DNA from 2 places in the Kosakonia sp. N21 genome. Region 1 is predicted to be linked to the other one. Evidence: predicted binding sites of a transcription regulator. Region 1 holds the regulator's gene; the other holds the start of a gene.
The links. Region 1 encodes PurR, which represses purine synthesis genes. Its sites were predicted from a motif close to CANGCAAACGTTTGCNTG; they were not measured.

Region 1 (3,416 bases):
GTCACGGACCGATCCGCCAGTTTACCGCCAAGATAGTTGCCGATGGAGAACCCAACGCCAATCAGTACCAGCATTGCCGTAATAAAGACGGGTGTCGCATCGGTAATGGTTCGCAGAACCGGTGAAATATAGGTATAGAGCGTGAACATCGCCCCTGCCCCCAGCACCGTGGTCAGCAGCGCGGACAAAACCTGCGGGCGCATCAGCACCGCCAGCTCTTTACGCACCTCCGGGCGTTCCCCGGCGCCGCCTTTCGGCAGCGAGAAGAACAGACTCAACATCGCCACAATACCCAGCGCTGCGGTAGCCATAAACGACATGCGCCAGCCAATGGTTTCACCCAGCCAGGTCGCAGCCGGCACACCGCCGATATTGGCGATGGTTAGCCCCATAAACATGGTGGCGACGGCGCTGGCTTGCTTTTCTTTGGCGACAACGCTTGCAGCAACCACCGATCCCAGGCCAAAGAATGCGCCGTGATTGAGACTGGTTACGATACGCGCCAGCATCAGGGTGGCGTAATTCGGCGCAATCGCCGACAACACGTTACCCAGCGTAAAAATCGCCATCAAAAAAATCAGCGCGTTGCGTCTGCCACGATGAGAAAGCAGCAACGTCATTAACGGTGCACCGACCATTACGCCGACAGCGTAGGCGCTAATCAGCATCCCCGCCGCCGGGATAGAAACGTCAACGCCGCGGGCAATCACCGGCAGTAATCCCATTGGGGAGAACTCGGTCGTACCGATGCCAAAGGCGCCAATCGCCAGGGCGAGCAAAGGGAAATTCATTTTCATAAACTGACTCCGGAAAAGCCGTGTCGCTTCGGGACACTGTCGCAGAAGTCAAAAGTATGACATCAATCACAAAAAACTGCCGTTAGCGGAATGACAAAAGAGTATTGCAGAATTGATAACAATGCGGGGAAACGAAAACGGAGGGAGAAACCGGTTCCCCCTCGCGCGGGATCAATGCAGTGCAGCGGTCAGGGCGCCGAAAACGATCAGGCTCAGCACGATGACGGTAGTGAACAGTGAATACTTCAGGTCGGTGCTCATCAATTTTCTCCGTTTTAATTTCCACACAAAAAGTGAGATAGCGCATTTTTGCACAAATAAACGTAAAAATCTTGCAGGAATTAGCACGTCAGACGTTTTATCACTTCCCCTTTTGCTCAAGATCAGACAAAATTCGACGCTAAATTTATTAGCGTACCGGCCATTGACTCCCCTCCTGACGTCCAGTGTCTTTTTCCCGGCGTACCGCACCCCCGATCATGGGTACAGGGTGATTGAAGGCAAACGTTTACCTTATGTATTATCAGGAGCTTGAGATATGGTCTGGAGTGACATCTGATGGCAACGATCAAAGACGTAGCGAAGCGAGCAAACGTTTCCACCACAACCGTATCACATGTAATTAACAAGACACGTTTTGTCGCCGAAGAGACGCGCAATGCCGTGTGGGCGGCGATCAAAGAGCTGCATTATTCACCGAGCGCCGTGGCGCGCAGCCTGAAGGTGAATCACACCAAATCGATTGGCCTGCTGGCCACCAGCAGCGAAGCAGCCTATTTTGCCGAAATCATTGAGGCTGTTGAGAAGAAATGCTTCCAGAAAGGCTATACCCTGATCCTCGGTAATGCCTGGAATAACCTGGAAAAACAGCGCGCTTATTTGTCGATGATGGCGCAAAAGCGCGTAGATGGCCTGCTGGTCATGTGTTCCGAGTATCCGGAATCCTTACTGAGCATGCTGGAAGAGTATCGCCATATCCCGATGGTCGTTATGGACTGGGGCGAAGCCAAAGCCGACTTTACCGATACGGTGATTGATAACGCCTTTGAAGGCGGTTATATGGCCGGGCGTTATCTGATCGAACGCGGTCACCGCGATATCGGTGTGATCCCGGGTCCGCTTGAGCGCAACACCGGTGCGGGTCGTCTTGCCGGTTTTATGAAAGCAATGGAAGAAGCCACCATTTCCGTACCGGAAAACTGGATCGTTCAGGGCGACTTTGAACCCGAATCCGGTTATCGCGCCATGCAGCAGATCCTTGCGCAGACGCATCGCCCGACGGCCGTCTTCTGCGGCGGCGATATTATGGCCATGGGTGCGCTGTGCGCTGCGGACGAAATGGGATTGCGCGTCCCGCAGGATATTTCGGTGATCGGTTATGACAACGTGCGTAACTCCCGCTTCTTCACGCCATCACTGACCACAATACACCAGCCGAAAGATTCGCTGGGTGAAACCGCATTTACCATGCTGCTTGACCGTATTGTGAATAAGCGCGAAGAGTCGCAATCCATCGAAGTGCATCCGCGCCTGATCGAGCGCCGCTCGGTCGCCGATGGTCCGTTCCGCGATTACCGCCGTTAATCCCCTTTTGCGGGAGCCCTTATTCCGGCTCCCGCAGCCATTCCCGATTCAGCGTTTCACTGTCCCCCAGGTACTCAAGAAGCCAGTTCAGTGCAGGTGATGCCTCGTTCTGCTGCCACGTCAGGCAACAAGCGGCATCCGGGAAGGGATTTTCCAGTTCCAGCGCCACCCACTCCCCACGATCGAGCCAGGGTCTGGCAAAATGCGCCGGGACCATTCCCACGCATAACCCTGCTGACAGACAGGCTTCGGATGATTTCCAGTCCGGCACCATCACCCGTTTCTGATTATCCAGTAGCCAGGTAATACGCTTCGGTAACGAGCGCGACGTATCTTCCTGTATCAGCGAAGGCCAGTTACGTAACGTCTCATCGCTTAACGGGCCAGGTAGCGCCGCCAGCGGGTGTCGGCGAGAAACCACACATTTCCAGCTCAGCATACCCATATCGCGAAAAGCATAGCGCCCGCCGACAGGAATGGCTTGCGTTGCGCCAATAGCCAGTTCAACACGCCCGTCGGCCAGCGCATCCCAGACGCCGTTAAACACTTCCTGGTAAACCTGTAGCTCCACATCGCTAAAGTGACGATAAAAATCGACGATCAACTGCCGCGTGCGTTCGGGCCTGACAATGTTGTCCACCGCAATCGCCAGTTGCCCGCGCCAGCCATTGGCAATCTGCTGGCACTGTTGGCGGGTGACCTGCATTTTTTTGATAACAGAACGTCCTTCTTTCAAAAACCAGACGCCAGCGGGAGTTAACTCCACATCGCGGTGACGTCGTTCAAACAGCGGAACCGCCAGCCACTCTTCCAGTTGCCTTACGGTATAGCTGACGGCAGAAGGAACACGGTGCAACTCCTGAGCTGCACCGCTAAAACTGCCGTTACGTGCGACAGCATCTACCACTTCCAGCGAATATTCTGACCACATAATCTGCCTGCAAAAAATTTGAAACCACTGCGCAAATATTAGCGTTTCACAAGGAGGAATGCACTCCTTACACTCGACAACCCTGATAACCTGCACAAAGAAGA
Region 2 (3,416 bases), on a different contig from region 1:
CAGATGCAGCTCAAACTGGCTGATTGATGCGCCGTTTTGCGTCCAGTGCCCGCTGTTATGCACACGCGGCGCCAGCTCATTAATCAATAAACCTGACGGGGTGACGAAGCACTCCATCGCCATCACGCCAACGTAGTTCAGTTCATGCATAATCGCCGACAGCATGGCTTCTGCCTGTTTTTGCTGCGCTGCGTTGGGCTGCGGGAACGCTACGCTTGCGCGCAGGATCCCATCCTGGTGCAGGTTATGCGTCAGCGGGTAAAACACGGTGCTGCCATCATGGGCGCGCGCGCCAACCAGCGACACTTCCCCGAGGAAATGAATGCCCTGCTCGACGATGCACTCGCCATAGCACTCATCCGGCAACCGGTCGATCTCTTCCGCACGTAAGCGCCACTGCCCGCGACCGTCGTAACCGCCCACGCGGCGTTTTACAATCGCCAGCTCACCAAGGCGGGCAAAAACCGCAGGCCATTCGCTTTTTTCTGCCAGTAACTGCCATGGCGCTGTCGCCAGCGAGAGTTTATCGAAGAGTTGTTTTTGCGTGAGGCGGTCGGCAATCACCGGAAATACATCACGGTTGACGAACGCCGGGTGACGTTCCAGTTCGCGGGTCAGGGCCGTTTCCGGCCAGCGCTCGATTTCCGCCGTAATCACACTGTGCTGAAACGGCACCGCTTGCGGATCGGCATCCAGCCCGACGGGCCAGACCGCAATGCTGAGCGGCTCTCCCGCCTGGCGTAACATGCGCCCGAGTTGACCATTGCCTAATACGCAGACCTGTTTCATGCCGCACCTCGCGGGTCCGGGTTATCCAGCACCTCATCGGTCTGCGCTTTACGCCAGTCCGCCAGACGCTGATGCAGCGCGGCGTCGTGCTGCGCCAGAATCTGCGCCGCCAGCAGAGCTGCATTGGCTGCGCCTGCTTTACCAATCGCCAGTGTGCCCACCGGAATACCGCGTGGCATTTGTACTATGGAGTAGAGACTGTCCACGCCGCTTAACGCCGCGCTTTGTACCGGCACACCCAGCACGGGAACCAGCGTTTTTGCCGCGATCATTCCCGGCAGATGCGCTGCGCCGCCAGCGCCGGCAATGATCACCTGATAACCGTTGTTTTCCGCGTTTTCGGCGAAGCTGAACAGTTTATCCGGGGTGCGGTGTGCAGAGACGATTTCAACATGGTGCGGGACGTTCAGGGTATCGAGGATTTCTGCGGCGAACTGCATGGTTGCCCAGTCGCTTTTCGAGCCCATAACAATGGCGATGCGCGCCGGTTGGTTGCTTGAAGACATGCGTCTCAAAACTCCTGTGGGTGTGCTTCAGACTACATAAGAGGGCACAGAGAATAGCATGTAAAACGGTCAAGGAAAACGGTTGCGTGGCGATGTTTCGCGGATCTCTCGCCGTACTACGCAGCCAAAATCAGAAAGGGAAAGGGATCAATTCCACGTCACTCTCGCTCACCCGCACCATTGACCCTTCGCTGTGCCAGGCCCCTAATACCGCGCGAAAAGCCGGCGCGTTATTTGCCGTCAGGGTATGAATGTACGGACGATGAGTATGACCATGGATCAGCCATTGTACGCGGTGTTTTTCCATCGTCCCGACGACCGCTTGTGCATTGACATCCATGATCTCCAGCGATTTGTTGCTGTTGGCGGCGCGGCTGTTAGCCCGCATTTTCCGGGCAATACGGCGGCGGATAAAGAGCGGCAGGGCGAGAAACAGCGCCTGTAACCAGGGCTGGTGGACTTTGGCGCGAAATGCCTGATAGCCGGCATCGTCGGTGCATAACGTATCGCCATGCATAATCAACACGTTACGGCCATACAGCGTCAGCACCTGTTCTTGCGGCAGGAGTTGCATGCCGCTGGCGCGGGCAAAACGTTTACCGAGCAAAAAATCACGGTTGCCGTGGATGAAGTAGCAGGGTACGCCGCTGTCGACGAGGGATTTAATCGCTTGCGCGATTTGCTGGTGCAGCGGGGTGGGGTCGTCGTCACCAATCCAGGCCTCAAACAGATCGCCCAGGATATAGAGCGCATCCGCCTTTCGCGCTTCTCCCGCCAGAAAACGCAGAAAACCGGCGGTGATCGCCGGTTCTTCTGTTTGCAGGTGTAAATCTGCGATAAAGAGTGTCGCCACGAATTACTCGCTAACGGTCACGCTTTCAACAAGCACGTCTTCTTTCGGTACGTCCTGGTGCATACCGCTGCGACCGGTGGCGACCGCTTTGATTTTGTCCACAACGTCCATGCCTTCAACCACTTCGGCAAACACGCAGTAGCCCCAACCCTGCAGGCTTTCGCCGCTGAAGTTCAGGAAGTCGTTGTCGACCACGTTGATGAAGAACTGCGCGGTGGCGGAGTGCGGCGCCTGAGTACGCGCCATTGCCAGCGTACCGCGGGTGTTTTTCAGGCCGTTGTTGGCTTCGTTTTTAATGGTGTCTTTTGTCGCTTTCTGATTCATGCCCGGTTCAAAACCGCCGCCCTGGATCATAAAGCCATTAATAACACGGTGGAAAATGGTGTTGTTGTAGAAACCTTCACGGCAGTAGTCCAGGAAGTTTTTAACTGTTTCAGGCGCTTTGTCATCAAACGTTTTGATTACGATGTCGCCGTGATTAGTGTGGAAAGTAACCATTATTGCATCCTGTTCTGATAGTGTGGTGCGTAGACCCGGCAATGGGCCAGAGATAGTCGCTTGTTATAGCATAACCGGCAGGTTGGATCACCTTGCAAAGTGTGCTGCTTCGGGTTTGAATTACGGGTAATATATGCAGCTTTCGCTCCACACACGTCTACATGGAATCTTCGATGTTAAAAATCTTTAATACACTGACGCGCCAAAAAGAGGAATTCAAACCTATTCATGCCGGGGAAGTCGGCATGTACGTGTGTGGTATTACTGTTTACGATCTCTGTCATATCGGCCATGGCCGTACGTTTGTTGCGTTTGACGTGGTCGCCCGCTATTTGCGTTTTCTCGGCTATCAGCTGAAGTACGTGCGCAATATCACCGACATTGATGACAAAATCATTAAGCGCGCTAATGAAAACGGCGAAAGCTTTGTGGCGTTGGTCGATCGCATGATTGTCGAGATGCATAAGGATTTTGACGCGCTGAATATTTTGCGTCCGGACAACGAACCCCGTGCGACGCATCATATCCACGAAATTATTGAGATTACTGAACGTCTGCTTGAGCGCGGTCACGCGTATGTCGCGGATAATGGCGATGTGATGTTCTCTGTGCCGACCGATCCGACGTATGGTCAGCTTTCCCGTCAGGATCTGGATCAATTGCAAGCCGGCGCGCGCGTTGAAGTGGCGGAAGTGAAGCGCAACCCGATGGATTTCGTATTGTGGAAAATGTCCAAACCGGGTGAGCCGAGCTGGCAGTCACCGTGGGGC

Region 2: the regulator PurR is predicted to act here: its motif matches at 1,367-1,384, upstream of purE (5-(carboxyamino)imidazole ribonucleotide mutase).

Annotation. Positions count from the first base shown of each region.
Region 1 is NZ_JBOBHR010000005.1:220,535-223,950, forward strand. It holds gene ACQ3G7_RS14135 (MFS transporter) at 1-797, opposite strand, end outside; gene cydH (cytochrome bd-I oxidase subunit CydH) at 969-1,058, opposite strand; gene purR (HTH-type transcriptional repressor PurR) at 1,356-2,381, shown strand; partial or broken gene punR (DNA-binding transcriptional activator PunR) at 2,378-3,312, opposite strand.
Region 2 is NZ_JBOBHR010000002.1:403,527-406,942, reverse strand. It holds gene purK (5-(carboxyamino)imidazole ribonucleotide synthase) at 1-789, opposite strand, end outside; gene purE (5-(carboxyamino)imidazole ribonucleotide mutase) at 786-1,295, opposite strand; gene lpxH (UDP-2,3-diacylglucosamine diphosphatase) at 1,426-2,148, opposite strand; gene ppiB (peptidylprolyl isomerase B) at 2,152-2,646, opposite strand; gene cysS (cysteine--tRNA ligase) at 2,820-3,416, shown strand, end outside.